Regions from separate parts of the Bacillus sp. JZ105 genome, predicted to be linked through region 3. Evidence: predicted binding sites of a transcription regulator. Region 3 holds the regulator's gene; each other region holds the start of a gene.
What was found. Region 3 encodes LexA, which represses DNA repair genes until DNA is damaged. Its sites were predicted from a motif close to CGAACATATGTTCG; they were not measured.
Positions count from the first base shown of each region.

Region 1: the regulator LexA is predicted to act here: its motif matches at 1,338-1,351, upstream of ruvA (Holliday junction branch migration protein RuvA).
Region 2: the regulator LexA is predicted to act here: its motif matches at 2,016-2,029, upstream of M1D81_RS11215 (DNA polymerase IV).

Region 1 is NZ_CP096387.1:2,490,975-2,499,173, reverse strand. Features, by position in the region: gene M1D81_RS12860 (protein kinase family protein) at 1-526, opposite strand, end outside; gene M1D81_RS12855 (intercompartmental signaling factor BofC) at 766-1,266, shown strand; gene ruvA (Holliday junction branch migration protein RuvA) at 1,415-2,020, shown strand; gene ruvB (Holliday junction branch migration DNA helicase RuvB) at 2,032-3,036, shown strand; gene M1D81_RS12840 (DUF2905 domain-containing protein) at 3,029-3,229, shown strand; gene queA (tRNA preQ1(34) S-adenosylmethionine ribosyltransferase-isomerase QueA) at 3,264-4,292, shown strand; gene tgt (tRNA guanosine(34) transglycosylase Tgt) at 4,324-5,469, shown strand; gene yajC (preprotein translocase subunit YajC) at 5,516-5,782, shown strand; gene M1D81_RS12820 (TIGR04086 family membrane protein) at 5,831-6,208, opposite strand; gene M1D81_RS12815 (DUF421 domain-containing protein) at 6,361-7,023, shown strand; gene spoVB (stage V sporulation protein B) at 7,025-8,199, opposite strand, start outside.
Region 2 is NZ_CP096387.1:2,204,638-2,212,836, forward strand. Features, by position in the region: gene M1D81_RS11200 (GNAT family N-acetyltransferase) at 1-686, opposite strand, end outside; gene M1D81_RS11205 (GNAT family N-acetyltransferase) at 683-1,162, opposite strand; gene M1D81_RS11210 (YfmQ family protein) at 1,441-1,890, shown strand; gene M1D81_RS11215 (DNA polymerase IV) at 2,044-3,276, shown strand; gene M1D81_RS11220 (YolD-like family protein) at 3,292-3,636, shown strand; gene M1D81_RS11225 (MDR family MFS transporter) at 3,837-5,057, shown strand; gene coaA (type I pantothenate kinase) at 5,106-6,065, opposite strand; gene M1D81_RS11235 (CoA-disulfide reductase) at 6,254-7,582, shown strand; gene M1D81_RS11240 (SDR family NAD(P)-dependent oxidoreductase) at 7,646-8,199, opposite strand, start outside.
Region 3 is NZ_CP096387.1:1,779,486-1,787,684, forward strand. Features, by position in the region: gene M1D81_RS09010 (bifunctional cytochrome P450/NADPH--P450 reductase) at 1-2,100, shown strand, start outside; gene M1D81_RS09015 (trypsin-like serine peptidase) at 2,295-3,203, shown strand; gene M1D81_RS09020 (NucA/NucB deoxyribonuclease domain-containing protein) at 3,459-3,839, shown strand; gene M1D81_RS09025 (STAS domain-containing protein) at 3,979-4,827, shown strand; gene M1D81_RS09030 (IseA DL-endopeptidase inhibitor family protein) at 4,860-5,402, opposite strand; gene M1D81_RS09035 (hypothetical protein) at 5,697-6,143, shown strand; gene lexA (transcriptional repressor LexA) at 6,189-6,809, opposite strand; gene yneA (cell division suppressor protein YneA) at 6,968-7,279, shown strand; gene M1D81_RS09050 (YneB family resolvase-like protein) at 7,297-7,944, shown strand; gene M1D81_RS09055 (DUF896 domain-containing protein) at 8,014-8,199, shown strand, end outside.

The sequences.
Region 1 (8,199 bases), 710 kb from region 3:
GGTAATAGGCATAAGCGGCTTTTAAATCATCCCATTGATGACATGATTTCGTTTGTGTGAATCTGGCAACGTCAATGACCCTGATCCGCCCTTCTTTTGTTAAGATCAGATTGCGCAGATGAATATCAGAAGGATTCAATCCTTTCTCGCGCGCTTCCTCCAGCGCTTCATCGACTTGTTCAATCATTTGTTTTTTAATAGGAATTCCTTTATTAAGGCATTCATAGAATGTGTAGCCTTTAATATATTCCATTAAAATATACTGATCCCCAAACTCATAAATCTCAGGATAGTAAGACGAATCAGAAAGTTTTTCGTAAATGGCAGCCTCTTTGCGGGCAATATGCTGATAAGAAGGGAAAAATACTTTTAGTGCCATTTTCTTGCCGTCTTTTTTGTATAAAAAGACATAGGCACTTCTTCCTTTGCCGCACAGTTCAAGCTCTGCCGGTTTATAGGCAAGCTTATGAAAACGTTTCTCTTCATGATACTGAATCGATTCGGCTAATCTTTTGACCTCTGACATTGACTTCACCTTCTTTGGTTTCAGTTTATGCGGCTGAAAAACGAATGATGAAAAAACCGTGTCATTCGATAAAGCAATGGATTGTATAAAACATAACATTTACGAATGAAGGATACAACGAAAGACTCTTAACATACATTTGAATCATCGATTTGGTTAATGTTTAGAAAAATGGGTCAAACTACATATGTCATGCATCGATCTCATGTTCTAAAGAGGTGTAAATAGTGAAAGTGAAGATGAAATGTTTCGTTACAGGACTTATCATGACAAGTGTGCTTTTTTTCGCTGCGGATATGGAAGGAAAAGAACACTTGCAAAAGCAGTCAAACTCTATTACCGTCCAGCTTGAAAAAGTCTATCTAGACGGCGATGTGAGTATTGAAAGACACCGGGCATCATTAGAAGACAAAGACACATTCTGGGCGCAGTATAAAGGCTGGACGCTGGTAGAACAAAAAGAGGATTTTGCCCTTTTTAGAAAGCAAATTGATGATATCTCTCCATTAAGTAAAGCAAATGGATATATCGGATTATCAGAGGACGGTGTGATTTCTACGTTTCATGGAAGGCCTGACGGCTGGGCGGAGCCTATTCATCTCTTTTTTCAAATTGATACGTCCCGTTTAGAAAGCCATGTGGAAAAGCAGCTTGAGCAAGGCATTCCTTTTCGAACAAAGGATGAATTTGAGCATGTGCTTGAAGTCATGAAGCCTTATCGAAATGAAATATCGTTTTAAAGCGTGTAACAGCTTGCTGGTGTGAAGACCGCAAGCTGTTTTTCGTGGTTTCATCATAAAAATGTACTGAGCGAACGTATGTTAACTTTTATTGCGGTTTTCTCTTCGATTTATGTTACAATGAAGAACAGTCAAAGAGGTGAAAACGGTGATAGAGTTTGTAAAAGGGACCATTGATTATGTGTGCCCGCAATATGTTGTCATTGAAAACGGCGGAGTGGGATATCAAGTCTATACCCCAAACCCGTTTATCTATCGAGTAAATAAACAAGAAACGATTTATACGTATCATTACATAAAGGAAGACGCCTTTTCGTTATACGGTTTTCAAACACGAGAAGAAAAAGCGCTGTTCACAAAACTGTTAAATGTCACAGGAATTGGGCCAAAGGGTGCACTCGCGATTCTTGCTTCCGGTGATCCTGGCGCTGTCATTTCAGCGATAGAACGTGAAGATGAAGCCTTCCTGATTAAATTCCCTGGTGTGGGCAAAAAAACAGCACGTCAAATCATTCTGGATCTAAAAGGAAAACTGGCAGATGTAGTGCCAGAAATGATTGGTAACTTATTTAATCACGAGGACCACATTCAGGTCGAAACGCAGCAAACTGCATTAGATGAAGCGCTTGAAGCGTTAAGTGTTCTTGGATACGGTGATCGTGAAATCAAAAAGGTTCTTCCATTATTAAAAGAAGAAAAGAATCTCACAACCGATCAATATGTGAAAAAAGCTTTACAAAAAATGTTGAAATAGGGTGATGTCTCATGGATGAACGGCTCGTCTCAACTGAAGCAGACAACCATGAATCAGCCATTGAGCAAAGTCTGCGGCCACAGACACTTAGCCAATATATCGGTCAGCAAAAAGTAAAGGATAATCTCAGCGTTTTTATTGAAGCTGCCCGCATGAGGCAGGAAACGCTTGATCACGTCCTTTTATATGGACCTCCTGGACTTGGGAAAACAACACTTGCGTCGATCATTGCCAATGAAATGAATGTTCAGCTGCGTACAACGTCAGGGCCAGCAATTGAGCGTCCTGGTGATTTGGCGGCCATCTTAACATCTCTTGAGCCAGGTGACGTATTGTTTATTGATGAAATTCACCGCTTGCAGCGCTCAATTGAAGAAGTGCTGTACCCAGCAATGGAGGATTTTTGTTTAGATATTGTCATTGGAAAAGGAGATACAGCGCGCTCTGTACGGCTTGATTTACCGCCATTTACGCTTGTAGGTGCAACGACTCGTGTCGGGCTGTTAACAGCGCCGCTTCGTGATAGGTTTGGGGTGCATGCAAGATTGGAATACTATGAGCAAAGAGATTTGGCTCACATTGTGGCAAGAACAGCCGAGCTGTTTGAAATTGGGATCGATATTCGCTCTGCTGAAGAGATTGCGAGACGTTCCCGGGGAACACCGAGGGTTGCCAATCGTTTGCTCAGAAGAGTAAGAGATTTTGCGCAGGTGCTTGGGAATCATGCCATTACGCAGGATATTGCGGAAGATGCCCTTGAGCGTCTTCAAGTCGACAGGCTTGGCCTCGATCATATAGACCATAAGCTGCTTTTAAGTATGATCGAAAAATTTAGAGGCGGTCCTGTTGGGCTTGATACGATCTCAGCGACAATTGGAGAAGAATCACATACGATTGAAGATGTGTACGAACCGTACTTACTTCAAATTGGTTTCCTGCAAAGAACACCAAGAGGGCGGGTCGTCACGAGAGAAGCGTATGAACATTTTCAAATGGAGGTTCCGATTCGTGACTGAATTCCCTAAAATGTTAATGATTTTAGGCGGTGTCCTTTTTGCCGCAGGATTAGTGTTTCAATTGGTTGGTAAGCTTCCAGGTGATATTTTTGTGAAAAAAGGAAATGTAACGTTCTTTTTTCCTGTCATTACATGCATTGTCATTAGCATCGTACTGACCATATTACTGAATATCTTTGGACGGATGAAATAACGTTAACTAGTTAACTACAGAATAGGTGAAGGAAATGAAGCTAGAACTATTTGATTTTGATTTACCAGAAAGATTGATTGCACAAGTGCCGCTTGAAAAAAGAGATGCATCAAGACTGATGGTCTTAAACAAACAAACGGGTGCGATTACACATGATACATTCTCACAAATCATCGATTATTTTCAAAAAGGTGATTGTCTCGTTCTAAACAATACGCGCGTTCTGCCTGCACGTCTGTTTGGTATGAAAGAGGATACAGGTGCCAAAGTTGAGCTGCTTCTATTGAAACAAGAAGAAGGAGACAACTGGGAAACACTTGTCAAACCAGCCAAACGGGTGAAAAAAGGGACCGTTATCACATTTGGTGATGGACGGCTCCAAGCTGTATGTACAGAGGAAATGGAACATGGCGGAAGAAAAGTAAAGTTTCGATATACAGGCATTTTTTATGAAGTGCTTGAATCACTTGGTGAAATGCCGCTGCCTCCATATATTAAAGAGCAGCTTGACGACCGTGAACGCTATCAAACCGTTTATTCAAAAGAGGTTGGCTCCGCTGCTGCGCCAACTGCCGGTCTCCACTTTACAACCGAGCTGCTGGATGCGCTGAAAGCGAAAGGTGTACACATTGCTTTCATTACGCTGCACGTAGGGCTTGGCACGTTTCGTCCGGTAAGTGCAGAACGTATTGAAGAACACGAAATGCACGCAGAGTTTTATGAAATGAATGAAGAAACAGCTGATGAGCTTAATCGCGTTCGCAAGGAAGGCGGACGGATTATTTCAGTCGGTACAACGTCGACAAGAACGCTTGAAACCATTGCAAGTGCACATGATGGTGAGTTCAAAGCCTCAAGCGGCTGGACGTCGATCTTTATTTACCCTGGCTACACATTCAAGGCAATTGATGGCATGATCACGAATTTCCATCTGCCAAAATCCTCGTTAATTATGCTTGTCAGCGCATTAGCTGGACGAGAGCACGTACTAAAAGCGTACAATGAGGCTGTGAAAGAGGAATACCGATTCTTCAGCTTTGGCGATGCCATGCTGATTCAATAACATTATACAACGAAGACAGGAGGGCTCATTTTTGTCGCAATTACCGATACGTTATGAGTTCATTAAATCATGCAAACAGACAGGTGCACGTCTTGGCCGCGTTCATACACCGCACGGCTCCTTTGAAACACCTGTATTTATGCCAGTAGGTACACTGGCTACAGTCAAAACAATGGCGCCTGAAGAATTAAAGGCTATGGATGCAGGCATCATCTTAAGCAATACGTACCACTTATGGCTCCGTCCAGGTCACGATATCGTAAAAGAAGCGGGCGGTCTGCACAAATTTATGAACTGGGATCGAGCAATTCTAACAGATTCAGGCGGATTCCAAGTTTTTTCATTGAGTGAATTTAGAAAAATTGAAGAAGAAGGCGTTCACTTCCGTAATCATTTAAACGGAGACAAGCTGTTCCTATCTCCTGAAAAAGCCATGGACATCCAAAATGCACTTGGCTCTGATATTATGATGGCATTTGATGAATGCCCGCCGTATCCTGCAGAGTACGATTACATGAAACGTTCTGTGGAGCGGACAAGCAGATGGGCAGAGCGCTGTCTAACAGCGCACCAGCGTCCAGAGGATCAAGGGCTGTTTGGGATTGTCCAAGGCGGAGAATACGAAGAGCTTCGAAAACAAAGTGCAAAAGACCTTGTTTCACTTGATTTTCCAGGCTACGCCATCGGAGGCTTATCTGTAGGGGAACCAAAAGATGTGATGAATCGTGTACTTGAGTTTACAACACCATTTTTACCAGCAGACAAACCGAGGTACTTAATGGGTGTCGGCTCACCAGATTCCTTAATTGATGGCGCCATTCGCGGTGTAGATATGTTTGACTGCGTACTGCCGACGCGAATTGCAAGAAACGGTACCTTAATGACAAGTGAAGGCCGTCTTGTTGTGAAAAATGCAAAATATGAGCGTGACTTTAGACCAATCGATGAAAACTGCGACTGCTATACATGTAAAAACTATACACGCGCCTATATTAGACATCTCATCCGAACAAATGAAACGTTCGGAATTCGATTAACAACTTATCATAATCTTCATTTTCTGTTAAAATTAATGGAGCAAGTGAGAGAAGCTATCCGTGAGGATCGTTTAGGTGATTTTAAAGAAGAGTTTTTTGAGCGTTACGGCTTTAACAAACCGAATGCGAAAAACTTTTAACCATAAACGAAAGGCTTTACAATACTTTAGAAAGGGGTGAAATAGAATGGATGGTGGTATGGGTTCAATCATTATGATTGTTGTCATGTTTGCTGTGCTTTACTTCTTGTTAATCCGTCCACAGCAAAAGCAACAGAAAGCTGTGCGTCAGATGCAGCAATCTTTATCAAAAGGCGATAAAATCGTCACAATCGGTGGTTTACACGGTGAAATCGACTCAATTGATGAATCAAAAGTGGTCATCAAAACAAGCGAAAACAACCGTTTAACTTTCGATCGTCGTGCTATTAGAGAATTAGCTGACAAAGGCTAATCCTCTGATACATAGCCATAAAAAAAGAGCGATATGACCGCTCTTTTTTTATTTGCCTCGAAGGTTGACGCCAATCATTCCCCCCAGCATACAAATGCCTAAAAATGCTCCATGATAGATAAACTGCTCTGGTGAAAACGTTTTTCCAAACCCCAAATATTGAAATAAAAAGACAGTGAGAGAAAAAATGATAGATGTGACCGCACCAATCAGCCAGCCGCGCTCCTTTGCTTTCCCGCCAGAAATGATGCCTCCTAATAAAAGGGCAGCAAAGGACAAAATCATAATCATCCATTTAAATGATGATTCCTGCATACTTGTGAATGTAAGCATGAGCGACACAAGTAAACTTGTGACAACCATCACGATAAAAATGGCAATTAAGCCGGATAAAATGCCTTTTCCAATTTGTTTCGTTTCCTGCATGTAGATTCGTCTCCTCTCCAATTGAACGAAGCTTGTCTTTTACTAAAATGTATTCACAGTGAAGAAAAAATAGACATGTTTCAGACGTTTCTTTTCTACATAAATAAAGTGTTTTGACACAAGCTATGTTGGAGAAGGAGGGTTTACATCACATGCAGGACATCTTGATCATTTCCATGAGAACCATCATCTTATATTTTCTTATTTGGTTTATATTTCGCTTAATGGGCAAAAGGGAAATTGGCGAGCTGAGCATTTTAGATCTAGTCATTTTTATGATGATCGCAGAAATTGCGGTTCTCGCCATAGAAGAAGTAGAGGATCACATGTTACATACGGTATGGCCAATCCTGCTGTTAACCTTCATTCAAATCACACTTGCCTACCTCTCCTTGAAATTCCAAGGCGTCCGGCGTTTTCTTGACGGAAAACCGGCCCTGCTTATCATCAATGGAAAAATAGACGAGGGTGCAATGAGAAAACAGCGATACAATTTTGATGACCTGCTCATTCAATTAAGAGAAAATAACATTGACAGCATTCAGGATGTCTCATACGCCATATTAGAGCCGTCTGGAAAGCTCGCCGTCGTCGAAAAAGAAAACAAGCGCAAACATGCAGCGCTTGAGCTTCCACTTGTTGCGGATGGTGTGGTGCAGCATGACCACCTAAAGCAAATCAATCAAAATGAACAGTGGCTGAAAGATGAGCTTGCTAAAAGAGGCTATCATGATATCGAACAAATCTCTTACTGCAGCTTTAATCAAAAAACATTTTATATTGATTTGAAAGATGAAGTGATCAAAAAGAGATGAGCTAAAACAGCTTCCCAACGAACGGGATGCGGCGCAGCTCTTCTCGTTTCACTAGACCTAGGCAGATTAATAGAATGACATACAGCGTGCACGTAACAAAAATGAGTGTCACAAGTTCAATAGGAGCAGAAAAGAGTCCATTTACTTGAGATTTCAGCCAAAGGCTGACAGCACCTGTACCGATTATCACAAGGACGCATAGTCCATATTCCTTTAATGGTAAATGAATAGGCAGCACCTTTCCAACAGTTGCCGCATGGAGCAGTGTGACAAGGATGATGCCGATTAAGATCGCAAGTGCAGCGCCCATAATGCCAAAGCCTGGCTGTGAAGCAAGAACAAAAATCATCCCTGTTTTCACAATTGCACCTATCAAGCTGTTGGTCATCGCCGCACCAGCTAAATTGAGTGCTTGAAGTACGGCTTGAAGAGGTCCCTGAAAATAATATAGAAGGAAAAATGGCGCCATAAATTTCACATATATGGCGGCGTGCGACGAACCATACATAAAGAGCGTTAAATCTTCTGCGTAAACGAAAAGAATAATACATGAAATGCCTCCACTGAGTAAACAAAGGCGCATTGCCTGCTTCAGCCGGTATTCGACCGTTTTACGTTTGTTCTGCTCCATTCCTTCACTGATCGCCGGAACTAATGCAGTAGAGAGTGAATACGTAATAAAACTAGGCAGTGTCAAAAGGGTCAGAGCAAGTCCGGTCAACTCCCCGTACTGCCTTGTCGCCTCAACAGCCGCATATCCAGCAATGGCAAGACTTTGCGCGACAACAATCGGCTCTAAAAACCATGAAATATTCCCGATAAAACGGCTGCCTGTTGTTGGCAGGGCAATGCTCATCAGCTGTTTAAATGTGTCCTTCCCGTCATGAATCGCCTTAAAAAATCGTTTTCGAATACGAATGGTCTTTTTATAGCGAAAGGCGATCAGTAAGTAAGCAAGTGAAATCATCTCTCCAATCACAGATGACACCATCGCACCTGCTGCCGCAAATTCAATCCCGTAAGGAAGGAAAGCCGTTGTACATACCGCCACTAGCGAAATTCTTGCGACCTGCTCCAGAACTTGAGACATCGCAAGCGGACTCATTTGCTGTCTGCCCTGGAAATAGCCCCTTAACACACTGGAAATGGCGATGACTGGTACGACAGGTGTAATAG
Region 2 (8,199 bases), 430 kb from region 3:
TGTTCTCCGAGCGGTTCATATCCAAGCTGGCGAAACAGGTGGTTACACTCATCTAAGGTGCTGATATGCTTCACCTCTAGCAAGATATCAATCATTGGCTTAGCCGCCATTCCTATGACTGACGTACTGCCAATATGGTGGCCATATACCCAGTTGTCGCCAACTATCTTTTTCAGCTTGTCATGCTCATCTTGAAATTGTTTTGGCCAGCTCGATTGGTATTCAATCACTTCCACCTTTCGAAGCATCAAACGTTCCATCTTTGTTAACATCAGCTTGTTTTCCACCTGCAAACGGGCCTTCTGTTTAAATCCTAGTTTTTCATAAAGCTTGATTGCTGGTGTATTTGCCTCTGCTGTTGTGAGCTCGATTGTTTTTTGATGCTGGATAATGGATTGCAGGAGCGCTGTCCCGATTCCTTGATTGACATGATGTGGGTGTACAGCTAACCGGCTGAGGATGATCCGATCGTCATGCATTTCATATGAAGCGATCCCTAACAAATGCCCCTCTTTTTCAAATCCTATGAAAATCTCATCTGTTTCCATTATGTCTTGAATCGTTTCTTTTAAGGGCGGTAAATCTTGATAGCCAATTTGTTCTGCCTCCCGCTGATATGCAGCCAATTGGATATGTAACAGCTCTTTTGCTTGTTCTTTATTTTTTTGATCCAGTCTGATGATCATGCTTTCGCCTCCAGCTTTTTCACAAATAGCACCCGGTCTTCATGAATGCCGTCGTAATCTGAAAAAACTGAAATTCCATCCACTGTTTTATCTCCCTTTTCTATCTGAAAACCGAGCTTTGTATGGTAAGCAATCGAGACTTTATTGACAGGAGCTGTAATGGCCTTAATCGTTGTTCTTCCTTCCTTTTCAGCCGCTTCATAAAACGCTTGATAGAGAATTTTGCCAATCTTCAATTTCCGATGGTCTGGATGTACCCCAACAAAGTGAATATACGCTTCATCTGAATGCGATTGCGATAAAAAACCGACTAAAAAGCCGATCAGTTCACCTTTTTCAACAACGACAAAACTTGTTTGCTGAAAATGTTCGAAAAATAGCTTTGGCAATTTTGCGCGCAAATCTCTGCCTCCCCACCAGCTTTGAATGACGGATGTGACCGCATAAAAATCTGACGGCTTCACTTGACGTATCATGGTGGCCTCGCCCCTTTTCATTTTTAGTTGTACCGCTCTTTTTTCACAAAAAAACAACTATTTCAATAGTCTACCTGTCTGATCAATTGTTTGTAAAGATGATGGATCAGCCTTTTTCCTTTCAGCTTTGTTGGTTCTTCGTTCTTTCGCTGTCATCTCCTTTTAAATCTTCACACTTATTTCAAAAAGTTCACTTTTTGTGCGAAAGTATTATTCTTTTGTTATGTTAAGATGGTTCATATAGGAAATGGAACAAATGTTTATTGGAGATGATGATATTGGTTTGGATGGTTACTTCACTTGTTGTGTTTAGTCTTTTAAAGCTGCTTGTCACTTCGCTGCCTTCGGGTGTTGTTGAACGCCTTTTTAGTCGTTATGCGGTGCATGCAAAAGTAACAAGTGATCAAACAACGATGACGTTTCAAGGACGTCCACTCGATGATCAGCAAACATCCGAAATTATTCAACATTTTAATGATGCGATCTTTATTGAACGCTATTATATTTATCCTGGTGACGAAGAGCGTTTTCTTCATCCGCAGGAAGGGCCGGCACCGCTTACTATGCAAACAAAGCTTGGCAAGCATGATGTAACCCTTTATCTATATCATTACGTTGACCACGTGGATGTGGTGCGGCAGTTTACCCATAAGCCTAAGAAAAAACTAACGGCCTATCGTTTGCGTTCTGAGCCGCTCCAAACATCCAACAACTTGGCACATGCTTAAAATGACTTATTTTACCCAGATGAGACGAAGTGGAGACACTTCGTCTTTTTTTGTATGGCTTTACACTCTTCTCTTTGAATGATTTACCAGTATCAATTTCACCTCCTGACGGTTAAAATGTATACAGAACATACGTTCTAAGAGGTGAAAATCATGAATGAACGAGCCATTCTGCTTGTGGATATGCAGTCGTTTTATGCGTCAGTCGAAAAAGTGGAGGCTCCCCATTTGAAGGATGTGCCGCTCATCGTCTCAGGAGATCCCGAGCGGCGAAGCGGGGTCGTACTTGCAGCCTGCCCGCTCGCTAAAAAACGGGGCGTACAAAATGCATCAAGATTATGGGAAGCACAGGAGAAATGCCCTGAAGCCGTCGTCGTACGTCCACGTATGCAACGCTACCTTGATGTCTCTGTCATGATGACAGAACTGCTTGAACAATACACAGATCTTGTCGAACCCTATTCAATTGATGAACAGTTTCTCGATATTACGGGAAGTGTGACACTACTCGGTTCGCCCCGCGAGATCGCTCAAAATATACAAACGACCATTATGAACCAGACAGGCATTTACGCACGTGTTGGCATTGGTCCTAATAAAGTGCTCGCTAAAATGGCCTGTGACCATTTTGCTAAAAAAAACAAATCTGGCATCTATGAACTTCGTGCAGACCGGGTGGCGGCTGATTTATGGCCGCTTCCGATTGGAAAATTATTTGGTGTCGGCAAACGGATGGAGCACCATTTAAAACGAATGGGTATCAGTACCATCGGGACGCTTGCTGCTTATCCGTTAGACCGGCTAAAAAAACGCTGGGGAATCAACGGGGAGCTTCTGCAGCGAACAGCTTTAGGACACGATCCCTCCCCGGTCACTCTTCACACACATGATCAGCAAAAAGCGGTTGGGCATCATATGACCCTTCCCCATGATTATGCGTCCTTTGAGGACATCAAAGTCGCCCTTCTTGAATTGAGTGAAGAAGTCGCAAGACGTGCGCGCTTTAAGCATTATGTTGGGCAAACGGTGTCTGTTGGCGTAAGAGGCGCTGATTTTTCTCATCCGACTGGATTTCATAGACAAATCAAGCTCCATTCCCCCACACAGTACGGGAGAGATATTGCAGACGCAGCCATTCAGCTATGCCAGCAGCACTGGGACGGCCAGCCCATTCGCAGTGTAGGCATTACTCTCTCGCAGCTGCAGCCTGACAGCCAATATCAGCTGAGTTTATTTGATCACCATTTAAAAAAAGACCGGCTCAGCAAAGTATTTGATGCGCTCCATATGAAGTATGGGCCTGCTGCACTCTTGCACGCCTCGTCACTAACAAGCGCAGGGCAGGCGTATCACCGCGCCGAAAAAATTGGTGGACATTACAAATAACGGAGGCGAACAGCCATGAATCCCAATAAATTAACACCTGGATACAACATCATGTGGGAATCAAGCCGAATGATGCTCCCAGAGCACCGTGAACAGCTGCTTGCTCAAAAACGGAAGAAAAAAGAATACACGCCTCCTCCGCTGAGCACTGATCAGCTAGAGGAAATGAATTTTTTGATCACACAGTCGATTACAGAGGACCAAGCGATTTGCGTAACATATGCTGCAGCAGGTATGAAACAGCAGTTTTGGGGCTGGGTGAAAGCCATTCATTATGAAACCCGGCGCATAAAAATCGTCAATGATGAAGATGTTCTCCATCTGTCCTTGCAGCAAATTGTCGCGATTGATCTTGATTAAATTGTCTTTAAATGACCATACGCATCAGAAGTTTTAAAAGACATAGAAGCATCGGCAGAAAAAAACATGCGCTCCAAATTTGCGAGCTATTCGGGGCGCCTCTGTCATATGGCGGATGTCTCCTCCATCAAATTGTGTATTTAATTTGCACAATTTTTCATGTATGATTGGAACATCTTAACACTCAGGGGAGAAGCATCATGAAAAATAACTTACGTACTTTACATCCACTTAGTTGGACGATCATCATCGGCACCATATTCGGCCGAATGGCGACGTCCATGAGCATTCCTTTTTTGGCCGTTTATTTGACACAAGTCAAAGGGGCTTCAGCTTCTGCAGCTGGGTTAATCATTGCCGTCAGCTCCCTTATTGGGATCGTGGCGAGTTTTTACGGCGGCTATGTCTCTGACCGAATCGGCAGAAAAAAGGTCATGCTTCTATCCATCTTTGGCTGGACACTTGTCTTTGTCGGCTTTGCGTTTGCAGATGCCATTTGGGTCTTCTTTCTCATGAACGCTTTAAATGGACTGTGCCGGGCACTGTTTGAACCGACGTCTAAGGCACTCTTATCTGATGTCACCCCATCAAGTATTCGGTTGTTTGTTTTTAATTTACGGTATACGGCCATTAATATTGGTGTGATTTTCGGCCCGCTGCTTGGCTTATATCTCGGATCATCGAAAACAACATTTCCATTTCTTGTCGCTGCCTTTATTTATTTGTTATATGGATTAACACTGGCCTGGCAATTTCAGAAGCATCCAGTTGCTGCTCCAGAAAGTACGAAACAAATCAGCGTCAAAAAAGCCCTTTCCATTATCCAAAAAGATACGGTCTTTAGCATCATCCTCATCGGCGTTACCTTATGTTCATTCGGGTATTCGCATTTAAGCTCAACACTGCCTCAATACTTATCAGCGTCACCTATGATTGAGGATGGTCCTAAACTGTTTGGATATCTTTTATCTTTAAATGCAGTGGTTGTCATTGTCGTACAATATCCGCTCATCATGATTGCGAAGCGCTACTCCACCATTTTGTCGCTGACCACCGGGAATATTCTTCTTGCCGGCAGTTTGTTTGCCATTGCTTTTTCACAAAGTCTTGGCATGCTTGCTTTCATCATTGTCGTGTTTACGATTGGGGAGGTTCTGCTGTTTGCGATGATGGATCTTTTTGTAGACAATATTGCAAAGCCTGAAGTCAAGGGATCGTACTTTGGGGCGATGGGATTTTCTCAGCTCGGCAGCGTCATCGGACCATTTGTCGGCGGACTTTGCATTGACTATTTTGGCGCAGCCCATCCCCTCTCCATTTTTACAGTCTTGTCAGTGATCACCATCGCAGGCGTTCCCTTCTTACTCATTGGATATTACCGTCTAAAAAAGCGATCGGCAGCAGCCATAGCTGTTAAGTAAGTGGAGATCATTAGAAAAAACCGCTCTCTCGTTTGAGCGGTTTTTTCTTTATACACGGCGGATGGCGATCTCTTCCACCTTGTGCTGATCCCCTTTTTTCAAAATGAGATCAGCTCGATATTTTGTCGGTAAAATATTTTGGTATAAATTTGGGCGGTTCACGGTATTCCAAATGGTGCTTGCCATTTGATCTGCCTCTTCATCCGTCAAATCTTTATATTGATGAAAGAAGGATTCAGGGTCTTGGAAGGCTGTTTCCCTTAGCAAACGAAATCGTTCTTTATACCATGATTGAATTTGCGTTTCAGCGGCGTCTACATAAATCGAAAAATCAAAGAAATCTGATACAAACACACGCGGTTCATCCTTCAGATCATCCAGCGCTGGTGATTGGAGTACATTGATTCCTTCAATAATGACAATATCCGCATCCTCTACTGTTTCATACACCCCTTCAAGCCGGTCATAGGTCAGATGAGAATATACCGGGGCATGCACAGTTTGTTTACCTGATTTTAATTCATTTAAAAAAGACAGCAGGGCTTTGACATCATAGCTTTCCGGAAAGCCTTTCTTTTCCATCAGACCTCGATCCTTTAATTCTTTTTGAGGATATAAAAAGCCATCTGTTGTTACAAGACTTACTTTCAGCCCATCTCCAAGCCTCGATAAAAGCGTTTCAATGATACGAGCGGTTGTGCTTTTCCCGACAGCTACACTTCCAGCAATCCCAATTAAAAAGGGAATTTTGGCATGATGCGGGTAGTTTAAAAAGGCATTCACATGCTGGTTTTTTTGTTTTTCTGCAAAGACATGTAACGTCAGAAAACGAATAAGCGGTATGTAAATATCTCGAACTTCTTCAAGCGATAAATAATCATTTAACCCTTGCAGCGCTCTCGCTTCCTCTTCTGAAACAGATACCGGCATATATTCTCCAAGAGCTGCCCAGGCCTCTCTCGTATGGCGCGTGTATAGCGTATTAAAATCTAGTCGCGTGTCACTCAAAGTCTTTCCCACCAATCTTCACTAAACTCGTAACCCAAAAAGACGATAATCCGATTGTAGCTTAAAATGAAGGCGCTGTCTTTATTTTTCAACGAAAGTTTGCTTCTTTCACGAAAAAAAGCATTAAAAAAAGGAAAATGAGGGTAAATAAGAGTATTCAGTACGATAGATAGAAGGGAGCACACTAAATGAAATATGTGATGATTGGCGGAGATGCAGCTGGAATGAGCTGCGCTATGCAAATATATAGAGAGGATCCAAATGCATACATTGTTGCTTTTGAAAAAGGAGAGATTTTCTCATATGGACAGTGCGGACTCCCCTACTTGATCGGCGGTCTCATTGATGATCACAGAAAGCTGATCGCACGCAGTGCTGAAACCTTTCGTGGGAAATATGGAATTGACGCCAGATGCTTACACGAAGTGACCTCCATTGACCCAGAGCAAAAAACAGTGTCGGGTCATCATACGAAAACAAAAGAACCCTTTACAGAAAGCTACGACCGCCTCTTAATTGCGACAGGAGCAATCCCTGTCACACTGGATTTAGACAGCCAGCCATTAGAAGGCGTACACGTATTAAAAACCATCCCGCATGCGCTGTCCATTTTAGACCATTTAGAAAAGGACATCACACATGTCACGATCATTGGCGGTGGATATATCGGCCTTGAAATGGCTGAAAATTTAAAAGGGCTTGGAAAAAACGTACATATCATTCAGCGGGGAGCAGCACTCGGCCCGGGCTTTGACTCCGATATGGCAAAATACCTTAAAGAAGAGGCTGACGCCAAGGGCATTCACGTATCGCTTGGAGAAACGGTACAGCAATTAGAAGGCAAGTCACATGTCACAGCTGTTATCACAGACAAACAGACCATTCAAACAGATATGGTCATCATGGCCATCGGCGTCACTCCGCAAACCTCCTTTTTACATAATACCGGCATCAAGCGTCTTCAAAATGGCGCTATTGCAGTAAATCAATACATGCAAACCAATATAAAAGACATTTATGCTGCCGGTGATTGCGCGGCGACCTATCACCGCATCAAAAAATCACTGGATTATATTCCGCTTGGCACAACTGCGAATAAACAAGGGAGAATCGCAGGCTTTCATATGACAGGGACAAACCGGGCGTTTCAAGGCGTGACTGGAACAGCCGTCATGAAATTTATGGACGTGACAGCGGGACGAACAGGCTTATCAGAAAAAGAAGCAAAAGAGGCAGACATTCCTTTCTCCGTCATCACCATTGATAGTACAGATCACGCGAAATATTACCCAAAAGCGCAGAAAATGAAAGTGAAACTGATTTACAGAAGCGATGACCATACCTTGCTTGGTGCCCAAATCATCGGCAGAAACGGTGTGGATAAACGGATCGATATCGTGGCGGCTGCCCTTTACCAAGAGCTGACCATCACAGATCTTGAAGATTTAGATATTAGCTATGCACCGCCGTTTAACAGTGTATGGGACCCGCTTCAGCAAGCAGCAAGACGGATATAGAAAGTGTCACAATGAAACCTTACCTCAAAAAAAGAAACCAGTTCAAAACCGGTTTCTTTTTTGTTACTTTTTCATCATCGCTTTTCGTGCTGCTTTTTCAAATAAAAATGGGAATAACTGATACAATTTGCTGCCAGCGTTCATCCAGCCGGGCAGATTAATCTCTCTCTTTTTCGTCATCATGGCAGATACGACCTTCCCTGCCACCTTGTCCGCACTCAGTATCATAAAATCAACGTTCTTCACATATTCACCGCTGCGGTCAGCGATGGTAAAAAAGTCTGTGGCAATCGGTCCTGGGTTGACCGTCGTCACGTGAATGCCTGAGTCTGCCAGCTCCATTCTGAGGCTGTTTGAAAATCCAAGAACGGCATGCTTTGATGCGGAATAAATCGCTGATTTGGGTGTCGCAATCTTTCCTGCCTGGGATGCGATATTGATAATATGTCCCTGCCCTCTTTGCTTCATCTCAGGGATGACCTTTTTCGTGCAGGCGATTAAGCCAAGCACATTCACCTCAAACATCGACACCATTTCCTCTATGGAGGCATCTTCGACGAGATCGAATACGCCAAAGCCGGCATTGTTGACCAAAATATCGACCGGTCCCACTTCTT
Region 3 (8,199 bases):
ATTCAAAAGAATCAAAGTGTCTCTGTTCTGCTTCCTAAATTACACCGTGATCCAGCAGTATGGGGCGAGGATGCTGAAGAATTTAAACCAGAGCGGTTTGCACATCCTGAGAAAATTCCGCAGCATGCCTATAAACCTTTTGGGAATGGACAGCGTGCATGTATCGGTATGCAGTTCGCCCTGCATGAAGCTACGATGGTTCTCGCGATGGTCCTGCACAATTTAGAGTTAATTGATCACACATCTTATGAGCTTGATTTAAAAGAATCTCTCACAATTAAACCTAACGATTTTAAAATCAAAGTGCGGCCAAGGAAGCAGCAATTCTTTATGGCACCACTGAAAGAAGAACCGAAGGAAAGCACCAAACCAAGTGAGTCAAAAGTGGCGAGTCACGGTACACCGCTACTAGTTTTATACGGATCAAATCTTGGTACGGCAAAGCAAATAGCGAACGAACTGGCTGAAGACGGGAAAGCAAAAGGATTTGATGTGACCATTGCGCCGCTTGATGACTTTACACGCCAATTGCCAGATACAGGTGCTGTCTTCATCGTGACCGCTTCATACAACGGACATCCGCCTGACAATGCGAAGCAATTTGTGGATTGGCTGACGCAGGATGAAGAGCAGGATTTATCAAACGTGACATTTGCTGTCTTTGGATGCGGAGATCGAAATTGGGCGAGTACGTACCAGCGGATCCCCCGTCTGATTGATGAAGCTCTAGAAAGAAAAGGAGCCAAACGTGTAGCTGATTTAAGAGAAGGTGATGCAGGCGGTGATATGGATGAGGATAAAGAAATCTTCCAGAAAACAGTCTTCGAACAGCTTGCAAAAGAATTTAAGCTCACCTTCCAAGAAAAAGGGAAGGAAAAACCAAACCTATCAGTTTCTTATACGAATGATCTAGTGGAGCGTCCTGTAGCTAAAATATATGATGCCTTTTCAGCCGTTGTATTGAAAAATGAAGAATTACAATCAGAAAAAAGCACGAGGCAGACAAGACATATTGAATTGAAATTGCCTGCTGGAAAAGCATACAAAGAAGGGGATCATATTGGGATTGTACCGAAAAATAGTGATGCACTCGTTCAGCGTGTGATCCGCCGCTTTAAACTAGATCCAGAGCAGCGCATTAAGCTTTCATCTGATAAAGAGGCAAGTCATTTACCTTTAGATCAGCCGATTCCAATCAAAGAATTACTTGCCTCGCATGTTGAGCTTCAAGAACCTGCGACACGTACACAGCTAAGAGAGCTTGCAGCACATACGGTATGTCCGCCTCACCGCGTGGAACTTGAACAAATGGCTGGTGAAGCATATCAAGAAGCCATCTTAAAGAAACGAGTAACCATGCTGGATTTATTAGATCAATATGAAGCGTGTGAACTGCCATTTGTACACTTTTTGGCGCTTTTACCAGGTTTGAAGCCGCGTTATTATTCGATCTCTAGCTCGCCAAAAGTAGATGAAGAAAAGGTCAGTATCACAGTAGCAGTTGTAAAAGGCAAAGCGTGGAGCGGCCACGGAGAATATGCCGGAGTCGCATCAACCTATTTATGTGATCTAAAAGAAGGAGAAGAAGTAGCCTGCTTCCTGCATGAAGCGCAGGCTGGATTCCAGCTCCCTCCTTCATCAGAAGTACCAATGATTATGATCGGACCAGGTACAGGAATTGCTCCATTTAGAGGATTTGTTCAGGCAAGAGAAGTGTGGCAGAAGGAAGGGAAGCAGCTAGGCGAAGCCCACTTATATTTTGGCTGCCGTCACCCTCAAGAAGATGACCTATATTTTGATGAAATGCAGCTTGCAGCGCAAAACGGCATTGTCCATATCCATCGTGCTTATTCTCGTTACGATGAGCAAAAAGTATATGTCCAGCATTTGTTGAAAGAAGACGGGGGCATGCTCATTGAATTGCTTGATCAAGGTGCTTATCTGTACGTGTGCGGAGACGGAAAAGTCATGGCTCCAGATGTAGAAACTACACTGATCGATCTCTATCAAAACGAGAAACAATGCTCGAAGGAAACAGCTGAAAATTGGCTGACAGCCCTTGCAAATGACAATAGATATGTAAAAGATGTGTGGAGCTGACAAGGAGGAAAGACCGCCAATTAGGCGGTTTTTTTCTGTTCTCATAGAAATAGATCGATAGAATGAAGGTTGGGAAGATACAAAACACCTAATTTCGAAATGAAATATTTTGTAAAAAATAAGAATATTCTCTCATTTACTCCAATATGAAACAATCGTATGATTTTTGATATAGGACATAAAGGAGGAATATGATGAAAAAGGTGAAAATGTTACTCCCTTCTCTTCTCGTTTTTGGTGCTTTAAGTGTGCCTAGTTTTGCCCATGCTGCATCGGATTCAGTACTAACGTCTGATTATGACATGGTGACTTCTAATGGAAAAGTGATTTCTTCAAGTGATTTCCACAATGATACGAAAGCCCCCTCATCCTTTGACAAAGTGGATGATCTTTCTTCTACTGTTGGCGAAAAAGTAAAACCACTATCAAAATATTTAAAAGATTTTCAAACGAAAGTCGTCATTGGAGACGATGGCAGAACCAAAGTAGCAAATACAAGAGTGGCACCATACAATTCGATTGCTTATATTACATTTGGCGGCTCAAGCTGTACGGGAACACTCATTGCTCCTAACAAAATTTTGACAAACGGACACTGCGTGTACAATACGGCATCGAGAAGCTATAGTGAGAAAGGGACTGTATATCCTGGTATGAATGATAGTACTGCGGTGAACGGTTCTGCAAAAATGACTGAGTTCTATGTACCAAGCGGGTATATTAATACTGGTGCAAGCCAATATGACTTTGCCGTGATTAAAACCGATACGAACATTGGCAATACGGTCGGCTACCGATCCATCCGCCAGGTGACAAACTTGACTGGGACAACCATTAAAATCTCAGGATATCCTGGTGATAAAATGAGATCGACTGGTAAGGTGTCACAATGGGAGATGTCAGGTCCTGTGACGAGAGAAGATACGAATCTAGCATACTATACGATTGATACATTCAGCGGAAATTCAGGTTCTGCCATGCTGGATCAGAACCAGCAAATCGTTGGAGTTCATAACGCCGGGTATTCAAACGGAACGATAAATGGCGGGCCGAAAGCGACAGCTGCCTTTGTTGAGTTTATAAACTATGCGAAAGCGCAATAAAAAATAGAGCTTGTTTCCTTCATAGGGGACAAGCTTTTTTTATGAAGTGAATTGATAGGATTCATATGTCTAACCTGAGAGATTTGAGATTGAGAGCCCTCATCATTTTTTTCTCATGTCATCTGCGTACCACTCATACATTAAAATGACACATTTCCTTTCAGTCAAGATGCTTAAGATGGATGAGGAGGTCACGCGCTTTTGAAGATGAAAAGAGGCTGGATCGCTGCTGTCGCCTTATGTTTTGTGATATGGATGGGCACGTTGTTAGGCGGATTTGGAGAGAAGCAGGCAGCAAAAGGGGCTGATCGATATGATCATGTCGTTCAATTTCCAAAGGAAAGGTACCCTGAAACAGGCAGTCATATTCAAGAAGCCATTCGAAAAGGGCATTCAGATGTGTGTACCATTGACCGAAATGGAGCAGATGCCCGCAGGCAAGAATCATTAAAAGGAATTCCGACAAAACCCGGCTTTGACCGGGATGAATGGCCGATGGCGGTTTGTCTTGAGGGAGGAAAAGGCGCAAGTGTACAATATGTCAGCCCATCAGATAATAGGGGAGCAGGCTCATGGGTCGGGCACCAAATCAGCGGGTTTCCTGATGGGAAAAGAATATTATTCATTGTGAAATAAATCGGAAAGAGTCTCCTTAGGGGCTCTTTTGTTTATCCTCAGAGCCTATTCGAGCTAGCAGGGACAAAAGATTCAGTGGTACAATCAATCTATCAGGTACAAAGACTGACAAGAAGAAAATGTGAAGGGACATTTGCTTATGGATAAAAACCGTGCATTATACGATTTTTTTATGCAGCATGCAGAGAAGCTGACTGAAACATGGTATGAATCAATTGAGGACGATGATCCAGAATCCATATATCGTTCAACAGATTCCAGCATCATAGCAGAGCTAAAACGGCAGAATCAAGATTATTACCAGCATTTTATACGAGCTATTATTGAAGATAAGACGTATTTACATACTGAATTTAAAAAATGGTCTGAGGATTTAGCCAGTGACCCAAAGCATTTAAATACACCATTAGATTATGTCGTGAGAGAATACATGTCCAATCAAAGAGTGGTTTTGCATTACTTAAAAGAATTTATCAAACAGCGTCAAAATGACATTGATATTGACCGCATCTTTTATTGGTATGATTTAATTTCCGAAGCGTTTAATATTTCAATCCATGTGTTTATCCAGCAATATGTGAAAAATACAACCGAAAAACTCGTGGCTCAAAGAGATATGATTTACGAATTGAGCTCACCGGTAATTGTTTTAAAAAGCCAGATTGCGTTATTGCCTTTAGTAGGTGACATTGACACAGCGAGAGCAAAAATTATTTTAGAAAATACGCTAAATCAGTGTTCACAAAAAGGTGTTCAGCATTTATGTATTGATCTATCGGGTGTGGTCATGATTGATACAATGGTGGCTCATCAAATCTTTGATCTTGTCACGTCACTTCGGTTGATTGGAGTAGAGACGACCATTTCAGGGATTAGACCAGAAATTGCCCAAACAGCAGTGCAGCTCGGGCTTCCTTTTAATGAATTTCGCACGGCATCATCACTTGCTCACGCGCTGGACCGTTTGACTGAATTTTCTCCAATATAAAAACCAGGCCGATGAAAGGCCTGGTTTTTTATTTAAATGACAGCGTCAATTTGTGTGACTTTCCAATTTTTTTGTACTTTTTCGTACGTAACAGTTCGTTTTACTTTGCGTCCATCAAGTGTTGGGACAGTAAATTCATATGTGCGAACCGTTTGTTTTTTAGAAACAAGTTTAGGTGTGGCTTTTTCCCAATTAAGCATGTTGTCTCCGTCACCGACTGGAACAGCCATTTTGCCTTTATGAACAATGAAATGATAATCTTTTAAACCATGTTTGATGGCATCTTGAGTGAAAACTTGAGATAGGTAGCTGTTTAATTTTTTCTTTGTATCAAATGTTTTAGAAAGATAGTTGTACGTCATATCTTGATAGGTAAAAGATTTTAATTTGACATTTGAATGGTCTTTCATTTTGTAGCCTGACATTGCACTCCAAAAATGTTCTCTTGCATCAAGGGCAATATGTAACGCTTCTTTATTTGTCAAAGAGGCTGATTTCTTCGAAGCGGCCAATGTTGTCGTTTGTAATGAGATCATAAGCATAATAGCAGTTAATAAAACAAATAATTTTTTCAAGGCGATTGCCTCCTTTTCTCAATGAAAACTTCTTATGTTACAAATGTTACAATAATTACAGTGATATTACAAGTATTAAATCTAAATGTTTTTTATTTCTTTTGTTTCTAATTATATAACGTTTGAGGGAGACAAAAAGTTTTCATTTTTTTTATTTTTCTTCTTAATCATTATTTAACCGTTCTAAAGAAGAACGAAACGTCTTTTGGAAAATTTCTATTTAGACGTTTAACACTCTTTTTTATTTAAGACATATACTGTCGTGACGAATGTCTAAAGAAAGGGGTGTTTCGTATGTATCATCCGTATGAAGGTATAGGGAATGGTTACTCGTATGATAGGCAGATGCAGGGATGGCCATCGATTTCTATTCCTCAAATTGGAGGTTTTCCTGGGTTTCCGATTGGAGGAGGTACTTGGCCAGGTCAAGGGTCAGGCGGACAATCGGCACCGCCAGCACCGCCGCAGCATATGATTTCGCAGTATCAGCAAGCACTCTCTCAGCCTCAAAGTATGCAGTCATTTCTATTTGGGCAAGGTGCAGGGGGAGGCCATCAAGCTGTACAATTTGCAGCGGGATGTAATAGAAGATGGACGATTGTGCTTTTGAGAAACGGCCAAGTATTTTTAATGTTCGTTCTTTCTTCACAGCCTTTTGGCCGAACAACTGGCTTTATATGGCCGAACTTTACATTTGGTTCCTTCCCAAGCTCAAGTATTCTTGCCTATTCTTGTGCATAAGAAAAAGCCGGTTCTCATCAGCAGCTGATGAAATACCGGCTTTTTTTAATGAATATTTCGAAATACGCCAATCACTTTACCTAGTATACTCACATTCTGTAAAATAATCGGTTCCATTGATGGGTTTTCTGGCTGTAATCTAAAGTGTGTATCTTCTTTATAAAAACGTTTCACTGTCGCTTCATCTTCCTCTGTCATGGCGACCACAATATCTCCATTGTTAGCGGTGCTTTGCTGGCGCACAATGACATAGTCCTTGTCCAAAATACCTGCATCAATCATACTTTCTCCCATAATTTCAAGCATAAACACTTGTTCGTCTGGTGCAGCAAATGTCTCTGGAAGAGGGAAGTATTCTTCTACATTCTCAACAGCTGTGATAGGCAGGCCTGCCGTTACTTTTCCGATGACTGGAACGTTCATTACAGCACTCTTTGGAATATTCATTTCCTCTTCATCTAGTACTTCGATCGCTCTAGGTTTTGTCGGGTCTCTTCTAATTAAGCCCTTTGTTTCCAGTCTAGCTAAATGTCCATGGACCGTTGAACTGGATGCTAGACCGACAGCTTCTCCAATTTCACGGACGGATGGGGGATAACCCTTGCTTTTTACTTCATCTTTGATGAATTTCAGGATATCGAGTTGTCTTTTTGATAGCTTCGTCATCTTTTGCACCTCAAAACGTCAATTTTAAAGAAATTATAGCATGTTTTTCCTAACAGTACAAACATAGGTTCGAAAAAACGTTTGACAGAAACGTTTGTTCGTATTTATAATGAGAGACAGAAAGAGCGAACGCATATTCTGTTAGGAGAGATGACATTATGAGGTTAAAAGAATCTATTATTTTTATTGGGGTATTCTCATTCATCGTTGGCATATTTCTCTCACTTATTGCAGTCACAAGCCATAATGATTCAAATCAGTATGTTAAAATAGAGGTTCAATCAGGAGATACTCTTTGGGGGTTAGCTGATCAAGTAAACGACAGCAAATCAATCGACAAAAATGCATTTATTGACTGGGTAACAGAACACAATGATCTTGCTTCAACAGAAATCCAGCCTGGAGACATTCTTGTCATACCCGTGAAAAAAGAGCATCCAGTCGTATATCAGCTTGCAACAGTACAGTAGAAAGGTCGATTGAAGACATGAACGCAATCATTTATGCGAGAGTAAGCACTGTGAAAGAAGAGCAGGAAACCTCGCTGAAAAGACAAGAAGAAGAACTGCTGGCTTTAGCTGCCATGCACAAGATGAATGTGGTCAAAGTCATCAAAGAAAAAGCAAGTGGATATGAGCTAGATCGTGATGGCGTGTTTGAAATGCTTGCTGCACTGAAGGAAGAGTCGATCGATGCCGTTCTTATCCAAGATGAAACACGTCTTGGAAGAGGACAAGCAAAAATTGCGCTTCTTCATTGTCTATTTAAAGAGAACGTAAAGGTATACAGCGTGTTTCATAGAGGAGAGCTTGAGCTTTCAGAAGCAGATGAAATGGTCATCGAGATTGTAGGAATCGTCGAAGAGTACCAACGGAAAATTCATAACCTGAAAATCAAGCGGGGGATGAAAAGGGCTGTTGAGCGCGGATATCAGCCTGAACTGAATTTAAGGCAGCAGAACCATGCACCTGGCCGTGAGCGTATTGAAGTGCCGATTTCAGAAATTGTTCGATTAAGAAAAAATAACATGACGTTCGCCGAAATTGCCGCCACTCTTCAGGCATTAGGTTTTGACATTTCAAAAGCAACAGTGCATAGAAGGTATCAAGAATATGAAAAAGGCCTTACCATCTAAAGCGTGATTTGTTGTCAAAATGATTGATATTTAGTAGTATGTAGAGAAAATGCTTTAAAGGAGTTTGTCATGATTTCTAAAGAACAGCTTGCAAGAATAAATGAGCTTTCAAAAAAGTCGAAAGAGACCGGTTTATCAGACGCTGAAAAAACAGAACAAAAGCAGTTGAGAGAAGAGTATTTGAAAGCTTTTCGTTCTTCTATGAAAAATACACTGAAAACTGTCAAAATTGTTGACCCTGAAGGAAACGATGTT